Regions from separate parts of the Blautia difficilis genome, predicted to be linked through region 1. Evidence: riboswitches for the same ligand, from Rfam matches in the RefSeq annotation. Region 1 holds a riboswitch; each other region holds the start of a gene.

Region 1 (5,084 bases):
GGTATGAAATCCACCAGAGGTACAGCAGGAAGAATCTTCTCAGCACTTGCTCATGCAAATGTAAATGTGAAGATGATCGATCAGGGTTCCAGTGAGCTGAATATCATTATCGGTGTGGAGAACAGAGATTTTGAAACTGCGGTAAAGGCAATTTATGATATCTTTGTAATTACCCAGATCTAATTGAGAATTGCAGGAGCTCCTTCACAGCGGAGCAATTTGTGGATATGATGTTTACCAATTATAGGATAAACAAAATAATGGACCGTCAGAAATCAGCATAGAGATTTCTGGCGGCTTTTTATATTATAGGAAATTACTCCGTAATGTTCCTATAACATAAAAAAGCCCTCCGGGCAGGATCGCACTGCGACGGAGCGGGATTATGTCGCTGAAGCGACCTGTTGTAGGCGGAGAATCCTGCAAGCAGGATTCTTTCTTGAATTCAGGAGTTTTTACATGATCCTGCCTTTGACAGTTATTAGAAGAAAAAATCGCTGTATCCATTGATTTTACTGGGGTTCAGCGATTTTTGCCGTTGTTTTGAAGTATAATAATTTATTCCTTCCCTTTACTTTTTTTCTGTATTGTTTTCATTTTGCTCTTTGTTATAAATTGATAGTCTGTCCTAAAACCACAGCTTTCATGAAGAGCATTCGTAATCTTTTCGCGTTTATACAGCGGGATGAATCCCTGTTCCTGTATTTCTGCAAAATTCATTGCCTTTAGAGAGTCCAATAATTCTTCACAGGTATATTGCAAATTTAACTTTTTCTCAAGATAACGGTAGATTGTTAATGAGAGAAAACAGATTAGAAGATGAGCTTTAATCCTGTTATCATCCTGTAAATAAACTGGTCTTGCAGAAAAATCAGTTTTCATAATACGAAAACATTCTTCAATCTGCCTTCGCTTACTTTTAAAATATCATTGACATCATCATCCAAAAGATCTGTACTGCTGAATGGATTCTATATTTCGACACCGGTAGGAAATTATAATCCTGACTGGGCAATTGCTTTCTATAAGGGAAAGGTAAAGCATATTTATTTTGCAGCTGAAACCAAGGGCTCTATGTCCTCTATGCAGCTGCGTTCGATTGAGGAATCTAAGATACACTGCGCACGGGAACACTTTAAGGCTATCAGTAGTGACAGCGTTGTTTTTGATGTTGTGGATAGTTATCAGAGTCTTTTTGATATGGTGATGAGATAAGGCGTTAAGGGATAATATTTCCTCAACAATCATAGGAAAGAGTGCTGTGTATGTCATCTTTTGTATCTCTCTGTGAATAGCACGAATGTAATTCAATGTCTTATGGATTGCAAGACATGCTATATGAGTGGTGCGCGAACTTTATCCCCCCCCCCGGCAGGGGCGGTCAACCTCTGGGAATTCCAGCAAATACAAAAAAGTAAGATTATCAAAAATATTGTTAAAGAAAATTCTTTACTTTGGTTAAAGCGTAAGTTATAATAATTTTGCTTAAAAGCTATAAATGAGCAAATACCGAAAATTGCACAAAATTTGTAGCTGGTTGTACACATTACGCGAACATTAAACTACTTTATTCTTTTTTACTGTCCGCATACTGAAGATTTAATTGTGCAGTTTCTCAAATTTGCTCATTTATAGTTAAAAGAATAAATGTGCCAAGTGCTGAAAAATATATAAAATTTACACTATTTTCAGAAGAGGGAATCAGGTGAGAATCCTGAACGATCCGGTCACTGTATTCAGTTATGCCACATTCATATCCATTGCATTTTTATGTGAGAAGGGAATGGGGATTTAAGCTGTAAGCCAGGAAACCTGCTTGGTTCATAGAAAGAAACTTCCGTGTAAAGTGCTGTCTTTCGTATCATGTTTTTTTGTGATGCCCGCTTTTTCATGGAAGCGGACTTTTTTCTTTTAAAAGCAAAAAAACAAAAGAAAAAATAAGGAGAAAAAGCATGAAAAACATGAAAACAGCAGCAGGAATGTTATGTCTGGCAGGAATTCTCAGCCTGGGAATGGGAACAACTGTATTTGCGGAGGATGGAGACAGCCATTATCCCGTAACAATCACAACCTACAATTATGAGAACGAACCGGTTGAAATGACTTTTGAGAAAGCTCCGGAGAAAGTATTTGCATATGCAAACTCCAATATCGAAGAGCTTCTGGCACTTGGTCTCGGTGATAAGATCGTAGCTGCTTGCGGTCTGGACGGTGATGTGCGTGAGGATTTAAAAGATGAATTTGACAAGATTCAGTATATGGATACCAAGCCATCCAAAGAGGAAGTTGTTGCAATGGAGCCTGATTTTATTGCGGCATGGTATTCTTCTTTCGATGATGACTGGCTTTCTGATGTAAGTTTCTGGCAGGAGAGAGATGTAAATACATACATGTCCCTGAACAGTGCTGCAAAGGGACCGGCTTCTGAGTTCCCACGTACAATTGAAGACGAATATGAGGATATCCTGAACATTGGCAAGATCTTTGATTGCGAAGACAAGGCAGAGGAAATCGTTGATCAGATGAAGGGTGAGATTGATAAAGTAAAAGAGCATGTAGAAGGAACAGACCCGTTATCCGTAGCAGTTCTTGAGGATGAGGGAGATTCCTTCCGTGTATATGGAACAGAGACACTTGGCGGAAATATTCCGGAGACACTTGGTGCAGAGCTGAAGCTTGGTGCAGAGAACTCTGAAAACGTTGGTGCAGAGGATCTGATCGCAGCTGATCCGGACGTATTATTCATGATCAACTATGATGGATTTATGACATCTGATGAGGCAATCGCTGATATTACAGATAACCCTGCATATGCGAGCCTTTCAGCAGTTAAGAACAACAAAGTATTCTCTGTAAACTTGAATGAAGTATACTGCAGCGGTGTCAGAACCTATGACGGAATTATGACATTTGCAAAAGCATTATATCCGGATCTGTACGAATAAAATGAAAAGAAAACCGGATTTTAAAAATGGAATTTTTCATGGAAAGCCGATCTATGTGCTGGCGGTGATATTACTGACTGTGCTTCTGGTGATATCCATTCTGACTGCAGTTACCATTGGTTCTGTAGATCTTTCTGTGAAAGATGTGTATAGTGTAATTTTGTATAAAGTGTTTGGAATCGGGGATCCGGAGGTTTATGGTGTAGGAGCCATGTCTGATATTGTGTGGTTTATCCGCCTTCCCCGTATTCTTCTTGCAACAGCCGTTGGCATGGGTCTGGCAGTTGCAGGTGTGGTAATGCAGGCCATTGTGAAAAATCCGATTGCAGATCCGTATATTCTGGGTATTTCCTCTGGTGCATCTCTTGGTGCAACAGTGGCAATCTTTCTTGGAGTTGGAGCCGTATTTGGCTCCAACTCTATTGGAATCTGCGCATTTATCGGAGCCTTCCTTATTTCTGTACTGGTACAGATCACTGCAAATATAGGAGGCCGGGCAAATTCAGTCCGACTTCTGCTTGCAGGTACAGCACTTGGAAGTGTGTGCAGTGCATTTTCAAACTTTGTTGTCTATATTGCGGGCGACAGAGATGGAATCCAGACAGTTACTTTCTGGCTGATGGGAAGTTTGGCAGGTGCGAAATGGGAAAATCTGGCTGTGATTATTCCCTGCGTTTTTATAGCAACCCTGTTTTTCTGCACCCAGAGCCGTATTCTCAATATGATGCTGCTTGGAGATGAGGTATCCATCACATTAGGAACTGACCTGCACAGATATCGTCAGGTGTATCTTGTAGTGACAGCACTGTTGATCGGTTTTGTGGTATATTCCGCAGGTATCATTGGATTTGTAGGACTCATTATTCCTCATGTGGTACGAATGTTCTTTGGAACCGATCACAAGAAAATGCTTCCACTGTCAGCACTTAGCGGTTCCATTTTCCTGATCTGGGCAGATGTTGCTTCCAGGATCATTATTCCCAAGAGTGAAGTCCCAATCGGAATCCTGGTATCCATGATCGGAGCACCTTGCTTTATTTATCTGCTGGTACGCAGATCTTATGGATTCGGAGGTGAGAAATCATGAAACTGACAGCTTCTGATATCCATGTGGAGCTTGGCGGAAATGAGATTCTTAAGGGAATTGACGCAGCCATAAAGGAAAAGGAATTTGTAGGAATTATAGGACCAAACGGAAGTGGAAAAAGTACATTGCTGAAATGTATTTACCGTGTACTGAAGCCAGATACCGGTGTGATCATGCTGGATGGAAAACCGCTGAACGAATATAAGGTAAAGGATTCTGCAAAAGCACTGGCAGTGGTGTCCCAGCACAACTACTATAATTTTGAATTTTCCGTACAGGAAATTGTAATGATGGGAAGGGCTCCTCATAAGAAAACCATGGAACGGGATAATGCCGAGGATTATAAGATCGTGGAAGAATGTCTGGAAAAAGTGGGAATGCTTCCCTATCGGCACCGTGTTTTTTCAAGTTTGTCTGGCGGTGAGCAGCAGCGAATCATTCTGGCAAGAGCTCTGGCACAGAAAACTGACTGTCTGATCCTGGATGAGCCTACCAACCATCTTGACATCAAATACCAGCTCCAGCTTCTGGATATTGTAAAAAGTCTTGGGGTTACTGTGATCGGTGCTTTGCATGATCTGAATATTGCAGCAGCATACTGCGACCGGATCTATGCCATGAAGAACGGTCGTCTGGTGGCTTGCGGAACTCCAGAAGAAGTCATTACAGAAGATTTTATACATATGTTATATGAAGTAGATGCAACTGTAAAAAAGGATGAATACGGCATGCTGAATGTTACATACCATCCTTTGCATGTGAAAAAATAAAGGAAAAGTGGAGGAAAGCTGAATGAGCGATACAGCAAAAAAAGGAATTCTTGTAGTCAGCTTTGGTACCAGTCATGAAGATACCAGAGTAGTGACCATTGATGCGATTGAGAAAGAAATTGGAGCTGCTTTTACAGATTGTAAAATTTATCGCGCATGGACCAGCAAAATGATTCTCGCCAGAATTGAAAAGAGAGATCATATTCACTATGACAATGTGGCAGAAGCAATGGAGCGTATGAAAAAGGATGGAATTACAGATGTGATCATTCAGCCTACTCA
Region 2 (5,084 bases), on a different contig from region 1:
ACTGTGACGCCATTTGCTCTGCAAGCTGTGCATAGCGATGTGCATAATCAATCACTGCCTGGCAGCTAATCAGTACAGCTTCCAGAAAATGAGATTTGCGGGCATAATCACCATCACCTACATTGCATTTTTTCAGTTCTTCCCGGGTTTTCTCCATAATACCCTCGAAACCGATTTCCAGTACCTCCCAGTATTTTACAGTAACATGTCCTACGCCATTATAGAAATAATTTCCAGGTGTAAAGATATTATGTTCGATAGCCTTAATGGCTTCCGGTGCCATATAGGAAGTAGCAAGTTCACTGGTTGTTCTTCCCTTCCAGTATTTATCTGCTTCCAGCAGATCAGCTTTAGTCTGCTCTGCAATATCAAATGGGTCAGCTGTTCTGGTAGCAACTGTGTCCAATTCAGCCTCCAGCCATTCATAGGAAAATTCCGGGAAGGTCTGACATCCTCTGGGAGCAATAGTACTGCTTCCTACAATCAATTCATTATCGCGGATGATAATCGGAATATGATGCAGAATATGCGCAAATGCTTTGGCCCTGCGGGTAATGATCGGTTCACCTTCCGTCTCCTTATAAGATTCCGTCAGAAGCTTCGCTCTGGAAGATTCGATCACCGGCATGTGCTCATAAAGGGCATCTACCAGCTTCTGGATTCTCGGAGATTTGGGAATATCTGATGTTTGAAATTTTTCCATATTTCTCCTTTCTCATGAAAGAGGAGTTTTTCATCTTCGCATTGCCATTCCCAACGCTCAGACAAATTTCTTTCTCTTTTTCATGTACTCATGTAAAGTCATTATACCTCATTCGCCTCATAAGGTCAACAAAAAACAACATATTTCAAACTGTTTATATGTTGTTTTTTGTTTGAATTGTTTGTGAAATTTAGTTGTTTTTATTTTGAACCCCAATTGACAATCTTTCTTCTTTCTGTCATAATTGTTATATATATTTTTTCAGAATATCTCTGCAAAACAGTCATTAATTTTATTTAAAAGGGGATGATCCTTACGTATCTTGCAGATATCCATACACATTCCATTGCAAGCGGACACGGTACTTCCTGCACAATTTCCGATATGGCAAAAGAAGCCGGACGCAAAGGCATGAAGCTTCTGGGCATTACGGATCACGGTCCCGGCACGCTTGCTTCCGGCACATCTTCTTATTTCCGCGGGCTGCCATTCTGCCCCAGAAAGCGTTTTGGTGTAGAAGTACTTTATGGCGTAGAACTCAATATTCTGGACATTCAGGGACATGTAGATCTAAGTGATGAGCTGTTGTCTAATCTGGACTACGCTATCATAAGTATGCATAGCCAGAACTACAGATCCGGAACTGTCAAAGAGAATACTCTTGCATACCAGAATGCAATGAAGTATCCTGCCGTAAAGGTTCTGGGCCATTGTGATAACCCGGCTTTTCCGGTGGATTACGATACACTGGCTTATACAGCCAGCAGAGAAAATGTAATTTTTGAAATCAACGAAGTCTCACTGACTCCCGGCGGATACCGCGGTGACACCAGGGCAAATAACGCAGAAATCCTTCGTTGCTGCCTTAAATATCGGCTTCCCATTGTTTTATCCAGCGACAGCCATGGAAAAGAGCATGTAGGAGATTTTACCTATGCAGCAGAGTTTGTTCATCAGACTGGTTTTCCCGAATCATTGATTCTGAACAATCAGATTCCCAGACTGAAGGTTTTTCTTCAAACCCGTTAGTTGTTTCCAATATGTGTTCATGCCATTTCTTATGCAGACATATAAAAAAAGATCATCAACAGATATTTCTCATATAAATATCCATTGATGATCTTTTTTATCTTCACCGGTCAACCATCCTTACTGCTGATCTGCGCGCATTTTCTTCATCAGTTCAGCCAGTTCCTGATATTTCCCGGTCACATATCCATAGTTCTTTCTCTTATGAGGAAGCTGACAGTTGGTACAGTCCTTCAATCCACTGTCTGTATATCGAAAATTCCCACCGCATTGATCCCCCAGTGCATATAAAGGGCAATAACAAAACAAACAGTTAAAATCCTCAGGATCTGCTCCCTTATGGCAGGGAAAAAACTCACATTTTTTATGACTAAAAAAAGAATACTCTTTATCTTCCCAATATGGTTTTTCCATATCTCATTTCCTTCTTCCAAACAAGCAGATAACAGATCAATCTATCATTTTCTCCATAATAAAGAGGGAGCGATGCTACTCCGGGGTAGAAGATTAATCCGTTCATGAGTGCGCGGAGGGAACGAATATTTCCGAAGTAGTATCGCCTGCCATTTAATCATGTATAATTCATAAAGAACAGGCGCATTCCATAAAAAAATGTCTGCCTTCGAAAAAAAGCAGACAACGCTCCGAAGCTGCGGATTCAACGGAGTTGGTTGTTACACTTTACACGGAAGTTTAACCTCGCCATACTAAGCAGGTTTCCTGGCTCCAGGCTCATCGCTCCTCTCTCCTTCTCATGCTATGGCACAATGGATCTGCGAGATTTGCTCCTCTGTTACAGTGACCGGATCGCTCAGGTTTCTCACCTGATTCCCTCTCTCTGTACCGTATAATAACAGTATCAGCACTTAATATGTTCTATATGGAATTATACTGACCTTATAATAGCATCACTGTTAGAGAATGTCAACTATTTATCAAAGTTTTTCAGAAACTTTTTAATCGAATCAAGCAAGTAGCGAAGCGGATTGCGAATATCCGCTTGACTTTTTTTCAAACAAAAACCAGGTAACAGCACATATGGATGTCACCTGGCCTTTTCTCATTATTTTTTTTGATCGGATATAATCTTTTGCAGATTATACAAGTCTTCTTACTGATACAATTGTTCTATATGCAGCATTGTCGCTGATCTTAATACCATCTACAGAGTTGGATGCATGTACAATACGTCCATTTCCCATATAAATTGCCACATGGCCGCCATAGCAGATCAGATCACCCGGCTGCGCATTTGCATAAGATACTTCTGTTCCACAGTTCTGCTGTTCATAAGAAGTTCTCGGAAGACTTACTCCAAAGTTGGCATATACACTCTGTACAAATCCAGAACAGTCTGCACCACTTGTAAGACTTGTTCCTCCCCATACATATGGATTTCCCACAAACTGTGTAGCATAATCCACTACAGAAGAGCCTGAACCTGAACCAGAAGAAGAATTGTCAGAATCAGAAGACTGTTCTTCTTCATAATCTTCCTTTGATACTGTATTGTCAGAATCAATAACATTGCCATACTCATCATATTCCACATCCTCACCGGACTGTGCATTATCAATGACATTGCCATCTTCATCATATTCTACATCATCTGATTCCTCATAGGTATCTTCGTCTGTATCCTCATCTGTATTTTCAACCGGATTTCCATCCTCATCATACTCTACATCTTCTGAGTTTGCTGCTTCCTCTGCTGCAGCAGCTTCTTCTGCCGCCTGTCTTGCAGCTTCTTCCTCTGCCTGACGTCTGGCCTCTTCCTCTGCCGCAATACGCTCTGCTTCCAGCTGCTGGATCTCTGCAGTCTGCTCTGCCAGAAGATTTGCATATTCTGTTGCCTGCTGCTGTGCATATGCGATTTCATTTTCATAATCAGCAGACTCAGATTTTTTCTGATCAATCTGGCACTGAAGAGTATAAGACTGCTCTTCATAAGAAGATTTCATTTCTTCCAGCTCTGCCTTATCAGACTCATACTGTGTTTTTAAATTATTTACTTCATCAATGGTCTTCACATATTTGTCCAGATTTTTTCTGTCCTGCTCATACATCTGCTGGGTATTCTCAGCTCGTGTAAGAAGATCACTGAGATCTTCGGAATTCAACATCATCTGGAACCATGCAGAATCACCGCCCTGCTCATACAGACACTGGATACGCTTCTTCATACTCTCGTACTGCTTATCTCTGGCCTTCTGCGCTTTTGCAAGATCCTGCTTTGTTCTGATGATATCAACCTCTTTATTGCTGATATCATTCTTAAGAGTATCGATGGAAACCATAACACTAACAAGATTGGAATCCAACTCTGAAATTTCACTCTCAAGCTGTGCCTTTGCATTTGCCAGTTCATCCATGCGGGAATATGTGGCATCAAGCTGCTGGCTTGTAATCGCCTGTTCTTCTCTTAAATCATCTTCTCTGGAAGCGCTTACGCTTACGGCCTGTGATGCAGTCATAAGCAGTGCTAATGTAAGACATACAATTTTTTTCTTCATGGTCTCTCGTCCTCGTAACCTTTTATTTCTTTTTATGTAATAGTTTCGTAATATTTGTTTTAAGTCTTATTCATATTAACACATCGTTTCCATGAATGCAAGGTTTTTTTATAAATTATTTTAAATTTCCGTAACATTTAGTAATGTTTACGCAAAAAAGCAGCCGTCCCAAAGGACAAGCTGCTTCTCTTATTTCATATTGTATCTATCTCTGAATTTCTTAGCTAAAAAGATCTGCCAGGATCTGATCTGCAGTCTTGTTCAGATATCCATCCGGATCAGAAAGTGTATTTCTGTTCCATCTGAAATAGTTTCCGTTACGGCTGTAGTTACCGCTGGATGTATGATATGCAGAACCATATTTTGCATATCCCGGATATCTGGACATATATTTCTGTGCCAGTGCAATTGCCTGAGTTCCATATGTTCCATTCGGTGTAGGAGTTCCTGCAATCTGTACACCTGCATTTGGTGTGGAATGAACAATTACAAGACTCTTATCACTGCACTGTCCCAGAACAATCCATACATGGCCTTCATTATAACCAATATCACCAGGTTTGAAAGTCCAGTCAGATTTTGACAGGTCAGACTGTGTAAGAATGCTTCCCCAGCCTCTTGCCTTATAGGTAGATCCAACTTCGCCGGAAACAACTGTATATCCGCTTCCAACTCCTGACTTCGTCTGCATCACCTGATATGCAGCCCAGCCAACAAAACCGGAACAGTCAAAACCTTTTGCTCTGTTTTCAGTACTCAGGTCTCTGTAATTATTATAATTATAATCTGCAGTCTGACTGTTATAGAAAGCAGTCATGGTAGGACTAAGTCCCTTACGG
Region 3 (5,084 bases), on a different contig from region 1:
ACAAGATGATACTGCAAGGAATAGACATATCCCCTACCATATGAAAGTTTGTTTTTATCTATATTAAATATATCTTTTTCCATATAAATATTATACCATATGTATTGGTTTATGTAAACATTTGTTCTGTTGTTTAGTAAAAAAATTTGCGCGTCTAACTCATCACTGAAAGTAACGAGAATGCGACGCGCAGTTATTCAACCATTGTGCGGAACACATCATCAAAAATCGTATTGTTCATTTAATTCCTCCTTATTATAACATTTTCCCAGAGCTTTGAGAACCTCCAAAACAACCCTTAATCAACCATGAACTGTTTTATTCCCACCTCCCGTTCAGGCAAAGCCAACGGGCAGAATGTTATAATATTCAGGAATGTTTGCTTTACCATTATAAAATTTAAATTATCTTTGTGAAAATGTCGGCGAACGCCAGAGAAATCCGTTATGAACCGCCAGACCTGGCACGGGTGATATAAGATTTTCACTATAGTCTATAGTTTAAAATATGCTGTTCAAAAAAACAAGTACTATTTCACACGTTACTGTTCAATTACTGTTCCAAAACAAAAAACATTACCTGTAAAATCAAATTCCCACACATCCAGTAACCAGCGCAGGAAAAGTGTTTCTTTTCTGTGCATTTGCAGGCATCTTAGAGATTCTTAGGTAAAAAAAATCTGCGTTATGAGCCGGCTGCCTCACGTGTCTGAGCGGAGCCTGCAGCGGAGCGAGTTTGACAAGACGGCTCATGCTTTTAGCAGATTTTTTTCGCCTTAGAAGCTCTTAGATGCCGAAACCGCACAGAAAAGAAACGCTTTCCCTGCGCGTCCCCTCCCTGATTTTGTCTCCCCCTCAAAAAATTTGTTGTCTTTTCTCCAAAAAAGTGTATAATACGATTTAATCGAACATTCATTGACAATTACCGGTTTTTAGTTCTGTCAGTCACGGTATAGAAATGTCGGACTTTCAGCTAAGAGGGAATCAGGTCAGAATCCTGAACAGTCGTGCTGCTGTATACGTGCAGCCATATCTCATATCCATTGCATCGTTATGCGAGAAGGAGAGACATGGCGTTACTGCGTGAGTCAGAATACCTGCTATAAACTGCCGCCATTAACTACACGCAATAGGAAATGGAAGGGTGATCTTCTTTAGTGTTCTCTTTTTTACAGAAGTATCATCCTTACATATGTTTTCTCTGTTCCTTTTAAGGAATATAGAACACCGGCAGTTATTGGTACCTTGTTATTTTTATCATAGTCCATACTACTCCCATGCAGAGAAAACAACATTGTCTATCAGCAAAGGAGTATTTTTTTATGTCAAATTCTCTGACACTTACGCGTCGTAACTGCGGACAGTATATTGAGAAGAATATGGAACTTCCACAAAACTGCCGCTCTATCTCAGCAGAAACCTTTTTTAACAGACCTGATATTCGTTCTGTGGTATTTCCCTATGAAATGGAACAGATTGGAAACAAAGCCTTTCAGGGATGTTCCCGGTTAAGCAGAATAGAGCTTCCTGAACATCTGCAAAAACTTGGCATAGGGGTATTTTCAGACTGCATTTCTCTGAAAAAAGTCAAAATTCCCGCCAGCCTTACCAGTATTCCAAAAAATGCATTTAACAATGGCCGAAAACTGAACAGTCTGGAGTTCGCCCCGAACAGCAAACTGACATTTATCGGTCCGAATGCCTTTTCAGAATGCGCTACTCTTACGGAAGTTGTTTTCCCTGCCTCTCTGGAAGAAATCGATGACAGGGCTTTTTATAAATGTAAGAAACTGAGTTGTATTTCTTTTCCGGGGGGGGGATTTAAGGGTTATCGGAAAGCAGGCTTTCTATTTCTGCGGAATGGATTCGCTGCAGCTGCCTGATTCGCTGGAAGTCCTTGATGAGAGTGCTTTTTTTAAGTGCTGTAATCTGACCTCTGTGGTGATTCCGCCCAATGTCAGATACCTTGGAAAATGGATCTTTCATGGATGTAACCGCCTGCAGTATCTGGAGATTCGCCATGATCCTGAATTTATCGGGGAATGGATCATCAACAAAGCGGCTACGATCCGCTGTTATAAAGGTTCTAAAGTAGACAGATACTGCCAGCAGTCAGGATTCAAAGTAGAATACTTTTCCTAATAACAACAAAATCTGTATTGAACAGACAAAAAAGAGGAATGTTTATGAATGATACTTTTACTTATTTTCAAAAGAAGGGATGTACTGTTTTTTCTTTTCCGGGAAAAACAAGGGTTCTTAGCACCAGTCCTCTTAATGGCGGGATCACTGCTCATCTCACGCATGCTTTAAATATCAACTGCATGAATGGTGCCTATGAATGTGAAATGCTTGGAAACACCTATGAGGAAGACCTGAACATTCATACAAAAGAGCTGGGAATTGATCCGCAGACAGCAACCGCACTCAGCACAGCGGCATGGACTGAACTGTGTGCTGTTGAGAAAATCTGTTATCAGGAGTTATCCGTGACTGCTGCTGTTACAGGGGGAATTGATTCAAACGGAATGTGTCCGGGAGATCCTTCTTCTTACTATGAAAGAAACGGCGCTTACGAGATGCTGCCACCCGGTACGATCAATGTTTTTATCTATATCAATCAGAATGTTACAGAGGCAGCCATGGTCCGCTCAATGATGATTGCTTCGGAGGCAAAAGCAGCGGCCGTTTCACATCTCTTACTTGGAAGCTGTTATTCAGAAGAAATCGCGACAGGTTCTGGTACTGACGGAATGGTGATTGCCTCGGCTATGGAGGGTGAGCTGACACTTACCGATGCCTCCGGACATTCCAAGCTTGGAGAGCTGATTGGCAGGGCAGTCCGTATGGCAGTAAAACATGCCCTGATGAAACAGACAGCTGCCTGTGGTCCGAGACAGTTTCAGGTTCTTGTTCGTACTGGCAGATATGGAATCACCCCGGGAACTCTGTGGGATTTTTATATAGAGCATGAGATTCTTTTTCATGCATACAATATTAGTTTTAAGAAAGCTTCTGAGCTGGAAGAAATACTTCTATCGCGAAACAGAAACAGCAATCTGGTTTTATGTGTGTCTCTTTATCTTCATCTGATGGATCAGCTTCGCTGGGGACTAATCATGGAACCGGAGGCTGTCCGAGAGGGAAAAAGGCTGCTTCTTTATGGACTGTACTGTGGACGGGATACTTATCTGGGCGATGTTTATCCTGAAGATGTATGGAAGAACGAAGTACTGAAAACATTTTCACTTAAAGAACAGCTGATTTATATTTTAATCTGTTATTTTTCTGTCAGATCATAGTTGGATCATCACATTTTTATGGTAAAAATATTCTATGCCTGCTTTCTCCTGATGAAATACAAAAGGGAAGTGAATAGAATAAGTTCAATGTCCACTCACTTCCCTCCTGAAATCGTTGAAACCTATATACACATTATAAGGGAAAAGCCGCAAAAAGGCGAATCCGGGTGGTTGTGGATAAAGTAAAAATGACGGATAAAAAACAGTACATAACATCAATAAAAAAATTTAAAATTCGTCATTTTTACTAATGCCCTATGCAAGGGTCTGAACAATAACCTAACATCAAGCATCAGGTAAACTAATAAACAGCCTGAAGAAAACTCTCCAGACTGTTTTTATCATTTCTGTGCGAAATACTCTTTTGTAAGTGTAATGGCGGTTCCTGAAAGCAGGAATACACCAATTAAGTTGGGGATTGCCATGAGACCGTTGAATGTCTCAGCAATACTCCAGAGAAGTCCCAGATCTACAGTTGCACCAATGATTGCCACTAATGAATAGGCGATCATAAATGGGCGGATAACTTTTGCAGAGAATAAAAATTCAATACAACGTGCTCCGTAAAGTCCCCATCCGATAATCGTTGAGAATGCAAAGCAGCACATGGCAACTGCCGTAAAGATGGAAACCCAGCCTCCGTATGTAGAAGTAAATCCGGAAATTGTAAGTTCTGCACCTGCCGCTGCACCGTAATTTACCGGCACGCCGCTTACAAGGATCACAAGTGCTGTCAGAGTACAGATCACGATCGTATCTGCAAATACCTCAAAGATACCAAACATACCCTGTTTTACAGGCTTGCTTGTATCTGCACAGGCATGAGCGATAGACCCTGTACCAAGTCCGGCTTCATTGGAGAAAATACCTCTGGAAACACCCTTTTTCATACTGAGGAAAAAGCTTCCGATCACACCGCCTGTCACTGCTGACGGATTAAAGGCTCCATAAACAATATCATGGAAAACTGCCGGAACTCTTCCGATATTTAAGATCACAACGCCCAATGCAAGTACAATATAAAACAATGCCATAAAGGGCACTAGCTTCTCAGAAACACTTCCGATTCGCTTAATACCGCCCAGCAGTACCATACCAACCAACAGCGTGATCACAATTCCAAGGATCAGATTCAGTCTGCCTGTAGAAGACTCTGAGATCACATTAAAGTTAATAAGAGCTGTATCAATTGCTGTTGTAATGGTATTTACCTGAGTAGCATTACCTGTTCCAAATACAGTCAGTACACCGAATGCAGAATAAAGAACTGCAAGAAACCTCCAATTCTTTCCCAGACCATTCTTAATATAATACATAGGTCCGCCTACATAATCTCCATGTCTGTTTCTCTCACGGAAATGTACTGCAAGGGTAACCTCTGTAAATTTCGTGCACATTCCAAGGAGCGCGGAAACCCACATCCAGAATACAGCGCCCGGACCACCGATGGCGATAGCTCCGGCAACACCGGCGATATTTCCCGTACCTACTGTACCTGCCAGTGCAGTACAGACTGCCTGGAAAGGTGTCATGGAACCGTCAGAAGCTTCTTTTTTCTTAAAAATTCTTCCCAGTGTGGTTTTAAGCGCATACGGGAATTTGCGGATCTGGACAAAACCGGTCCGCAGGCTCAGGTAAAGCCCTACGCCGATAATACAGATCATAGCCGGGACACCCCAGATAAAATTATTTACGACGTTATTGATGGATTCAATTGTCTGAAGCATGTTAAATAAACCTTTCTTTCGTGTAATAATAACAGTTTAGCACTTTTTTCACCGTA
Region 4 (4,035 bases), on a different contig from region 1:
TTTTTCGTGTAAATGAAACACATAGATATCCCCATGTATTATCTTTTATTTTGGGTTCTAGTTCATCTGCTAATGACTTTATTGCTTCCGAATACTGTCCATATCCTATACAATTTTGGTAAGTTATTCCAGTATTAATTGTTCCTAATTGACAAAATTCAAATGATAAATCATTATCAACAATATCGTCAGCTATTTCTTCGATTGTTTTTTCACTCTGCAAATCGTAAGTTATTGCTATGGAAGAATCCATTAAAGTTCCGTTTCCCTCGATTGCACCTATATAAACATCTGTATCTTCATCGTCATAAATACAAGTTACGTTTCCTTTAATTGTTATTCCTTTTGCAATTCCATCACATCGCGAAAAGACAGTTTGAAATTCATCTGTTTCGCTATTATATGCATATGATTCATCAATTTGTACATTTATATTTTCTACAATTCCATTGTCATTTATACGAAAAGGAAATACAGCAATGTTTTCTTTTGCTTCTTTTGAAGCATATGTAATGGTGTGTCCTTTTCCGTTCAATATGCCGCCAAAACTAGATGTTGCTTCTGGAACATCTGAAATGTCAATGTCATTACATAGTATAACCGTTTTATTATTATAATTTTGTATATTTTCGATAAAATTATAATAATCTTGTTCTGTATTAATACAGTATTTCCCTGTTGAATCTTGTGATAATATATCTGAATTAGCTTTTACAAGATAGGCATTACTAAATAATAGAAAAGCTGAGAATATTAACTGATATAAGATTTTTTTTTCTTTTTTCTTTTTCTTCATATCTATTTACACCCTAAAATTAAAATAATATGAAAAAGAACTAATGCTTTATAAAGTGAAACTTTATAAAGCATTAGTATCTTCATCTTTTTTATTTGCTATTAAAATTTACTTTATTTCCAACCCGGAACCTGAATCCACTGATCTCCCTGCTGAACATAACTGGAAAATCCAAGATCTAATCCCATCATCATAGAAAAATCTAAGCATACAGTGTGTTCTTTAGTGTCGGAAAGTACAGTATCAACACCTAAGTTATCTGTATTACCATCAATAATAGTCATCCAACCTGAATAATTATTATAGTCTTTTTCAGAAAGCCAATCTGTTTTATGAACTGTATTATTCCAGGTTGAATTTTTTGTAACCTTCATGCTTTCTGTTTCTGTTGTATTAAGATCTGATAATTTGAAATATTTTTCTCTTCCGTTAGCAAGAGAGTTTGCTGTTTTATTTGCTGTACCATCATCTGCAAATACTTTCCCTAAATCGCTATTAGCATGATTTTCCATTTTAACAGCTGGAATATAATTTCCATACTGACTATCATACCAACTTAAAACTCCTTGATAATGATAAGTTTTACCATTTAAAGTCTCTTTTGTTTCAGTATCAGATCCCGAAACTGCTTTCAGAACATCTAGTGCAGTAACAGAACCATTGGAATTTGTTACTGTAACAACTTTTTCTGGCACAATGTCTGGTGACGCACTTTTTTTTCCTGTTAAACCAGTTGTCTTTATAGACACTTTTGCAGTTACTGTATCTGCCATAGCCGGTACTGCTGTGCTTCCTACCATTGTTGTTGCCATTAAGAATGCAATCACGCTTTTTCTTACTTTCATGTTCATTTCGTTTCCTCCTTACCTTAAATTATAAATGTATTATTTTTTTGCAGGTTATCCTGCAAAATATATCATTTCGCAGCCTTTTCAGACCACGTTTGATACCTGTTTTCCATAAAAAAGGGTACAAAAAATAAACCTCCGTTATGCCTACAGATGTTTGTTTTTTTCTTTTACTAAAGTCCGTCTCCTGACTTAAAGTTCCAACCTACTTGCTGCCCTTCTCGGAAAGGATCTTTCCAATGGTTTCGCAGTGTTCGTCCTTATTACAGTGGGGATAAACCGTACCGGTATCTCACCGGATTTCCGAAAACTAAAGGGATAAAAAGCGACTTCCGATATTCAGTTATCAAAGTGCAAAAAAAATCCCCACCATACTGGCAGGGAATATAATGTACAGATTGAACTTTCACTCATATCCTTCGCATTATAGTATTCCCTTTGAATACCATTACAAGAATACAGTGAACTGCAGACTAAATATACTGCAAGGGAACGGAACCCTGTTTGGGATTCTCACCCAACGATTCTTCAATCATTACCGTAGTAATGAGCTGTACATGTGCGCTAAACGCTATTCGTTTTTTACGAAACCATCTTAACATTTTGTCCATAATTTGTCAATATCCCGATTACAAATAATTACTTCCCTTATTATCCCCGGAATACGTCTGAGAAAACACTCTTTTACAGAATCTCCACAATGCGGAATATACAAATCAAAGGAATGATCTTCCACACCTCGGTTCTAAAGTCCATACTCATCATAATACTGCCTGCGCTTTTTAGCATCTGTCACTACGATCTGAATCTCATCATTTCTCTTATCAAGAATAAGTTTATTAATCAAAACACTAAGGCGTTCTTCTCCTCTGACTTCGCCAATTGCTTTTCCTTCCGCTCTTAACCTTTCCGATTCCAGTTCCAAAACTTTTCCACCCATAGCATCACCTATCCCTTTCTGGATCTTCTCTTCATCCTGGAAGATATAGTCCGAGATTTTTACAATCAGTTTTATCAGATCCGTATATAATTCCGACCTTCCAGATCCTGTCAGTTCCTTGTGAACCTCACATGACTGAAGTCACATGCTTCCAGACGCTTTAGGCGTCCGACTGAATATCGGCGGATACGCCTGTAACTTAGGTACGCAGTTATGCGCATTTCCCATGCCAGATATGGCAGGTTCCCACATTACAGGTAGTCCACTGTATATCTGCCTGTATCTATGCTGCTTTTAAGAGTTCCATTTCTGAATGGAGTTTCCTCAGATCTGCATAGACGCATGAGGTTCTACGCTTTACAGGAGGGACTTTTGCCTCCAGTAAAGACCTTTCCGTTGCCGGAAGGGATTTTAAAAGTTCCCTTATAAAATATCTCGCCCCGATATTATACGATGCCGACAGGTCACAGTTATATCTTTTTCCTGTCTGGAATACACAAAGACTGTGATTTTTCGGGTCACGGGACACACTTCCGGAGCCATCGTATGCAAGCCTGCTCGTATTCCATGCGCAGACTCTGGATACCCGCATTCCTTTTCTGTGTGCCTGATGCTCACAGCGTTTCTGGATATCCCGTTTTCTCCACAGATGCAGTTTCTGTTTTTTCTTTCCGGATATCTTTCCCTGCATTTCCAGATACTCGAATACGATCACATCTGCATGGTTCTCTTCTGCATTTTTTACGATCGCACCTGCAATTTTTCTTCCCAGCTCTATGTTCAGGCGTTTCGTATATGCCCATCTTCCCCGTGACTGCGCAGAGCTGTGTTCCCTCTGGAATCTTCGGATTCGGCCCAGTGTGCGGTACATCCGGTCTTTTTCACTGGGATGATTGATAAATTTTCTCCCCAGGACAGTTCCGTCTGCCCGCATAATGGTACAGACCGCATCGGTATTGATTCCCAAGTCCACACTACAGATGATCTGTTCTTTTACCGGTGTCTTCGTAAGTGTCACTTCTTCCGTATAAGAAAAACGCAGGAAATATTTATGGTGCCTTTTCTCCAGTGTCGGGGCTGATGCCTTTTTCCCCGACCAGTTCCTGCGCAGATATTCCATATCTGTGTGATTTAAACGCACACAAAACCATTTCCAGTCATGACCATCATACAGTTTCAGGTATGCTTCGTCTTTTCCTTCTTTTTCCTCTCTGTACATGACATCACGATAAAAAACAGGCATGGCATGATTCTCATACGCCAGTCTGGGTTTCCCTGCTTTTTCTCCTGACTTTTCCCACAGATCCATCCGTGTTTCGTAAGAAGATACACTTCCCAATGCATGCTGGATTGCGGCTCGCCTCAGGTAGGACGGCATCTTCGGAAAGCGAAGATCAAAATCAAAGCGTGCAGGATTCTTTTTTGTAGTATGCACCAGATGCTCTGCAGCA

What was found. Region 1 has a riboswitch for cobalamin ahead of H8Z82_RS10150 (ABC transporter substrate-binding protein). Riboswitches for the same ligand answer to the same signal wherever they lie in the genome.
Region 2: another riboswitch for cobalamin. It lies ahead of H8Z82_RS07065 (cysteine-rich small domain-containing protein); the one in region 1 lies ahead of H8Z82_RS10150 (ABC transporter substrate-binding protein).
Region 3: another riboswitch for cobalamin. It lies ahead of H8Z82_RS14525 (leucine-rich repeat domain-containing protein); the one in region 1 lies ahead of H8Z82_RS10150 (ABC transporter substrate-binding protein).
Region 4: another riboswitch for cobalamin. It lies ahead of H8Z82_RS14505 (hypothetical protein); the one in region 1 lies ahead of H8Z82_RS10150 (ABC transporter substrate-binding protein).

Annotation. Positions count from the first base shown of each region.
Region 1 is NZ_JACOQG010000015.1:17,254-22,337, forward strand. Features, by position in the region: gene H8Z82_RS10140 (aspartate kinase) at 1-183, shown strand, start outside; partial or broken gene H8Z82_RS10145 (IS1634 family transposase) at 559-956, opposite strand; gene H8Z82_RS17145 (restriction endonuclease) at 931-1,215, shown strand; cobalamin riboswitch at 1,638-1,834, shown strand; gene H8Z82_RS10150 (ABC transporter substrate-binding protein) at 1,953-2,945, shown strand; gene H8Z82_RS10155 (FecCD family ABC transporter permease) at 2,947-4,032, shown strand; gene H8Z82_RS10160 (ABC transporter ATP-binding protein) at 4,029-4,802, shown strand; gene H8Z82_RS10165 (sirohydrochlorin cobaltochelatase) at 4,825-5,084, shown strand, end outside.
Region 2 is NZ_JACOQG010000008.1:81,910-86,993, forward strand. Features, by position in the region: gene H8Z82_RS07055 (glycyl radical protein) at 1-703, opposite strand, end outside; gene H8Z82_RS07060 (phosphatase) at 1,010-1,732, shown strand; gene H8Z82_RS07065 (cysteine-rich small domain-containing protein) at 1,853-2,146, opposite strand; cobalamin riboswitch at 2,426-2,617, opposite strand; gene H8Z82_RS07070 (C40 family peptidase) at 2,830-4,245, opposite strand; gene H8Z82_RS07075 (N-acetylmuramoyl-L-alanine amidase family protein) at 4,466-5,084, opposite strand, start outside.
Region 3 is NZ_JACOQG010000032.1:4,731-9,814, forward strand. Features, by position in the region: gene tnpA (IS200/IS605 family transposase) at 1-83, opposite strand, end outside; cobalamin riboswitch at 916-1,118, shown strand; gene H8Z82_RS14525 (leucine-rich repeat domain-containing protein) at 1,322-1,882, shown strand; gene H8Z82_RS14530 (leucine-rich repeat protein) at 1,860-2,141, shown strand; gene H8Z82_RS14535 (adenosylcobinamide amidohydrolase) at 2,186-3,301, shown strand; gene H8Z82_RS14540 (alanine/glycine:cation symporter family protein) at 3,643-5,028, opposite strand.
Region 4 is NZ_JACOQG010000032.1:156-4,190, forward strand. Features, by position in the region: partial or broken gene H8Z82_RS14500 (hypothetical protein) at 1-796, opposite strand, end outside; gene H8Z82_RS14505 (hypothetical protein) at 910-1,647, opposite strand; cobalamin riboswitch at 1,805-1,993, opposite strand; gene H8Z82_RS14510 (hypothetical protein) at 2,390-2,584, opposite strand; gene H8Z82_RS14515 (IS200/IS605 family accessory protein TnpB-related protein) at 2,868-4,035, opposite strand, start outside.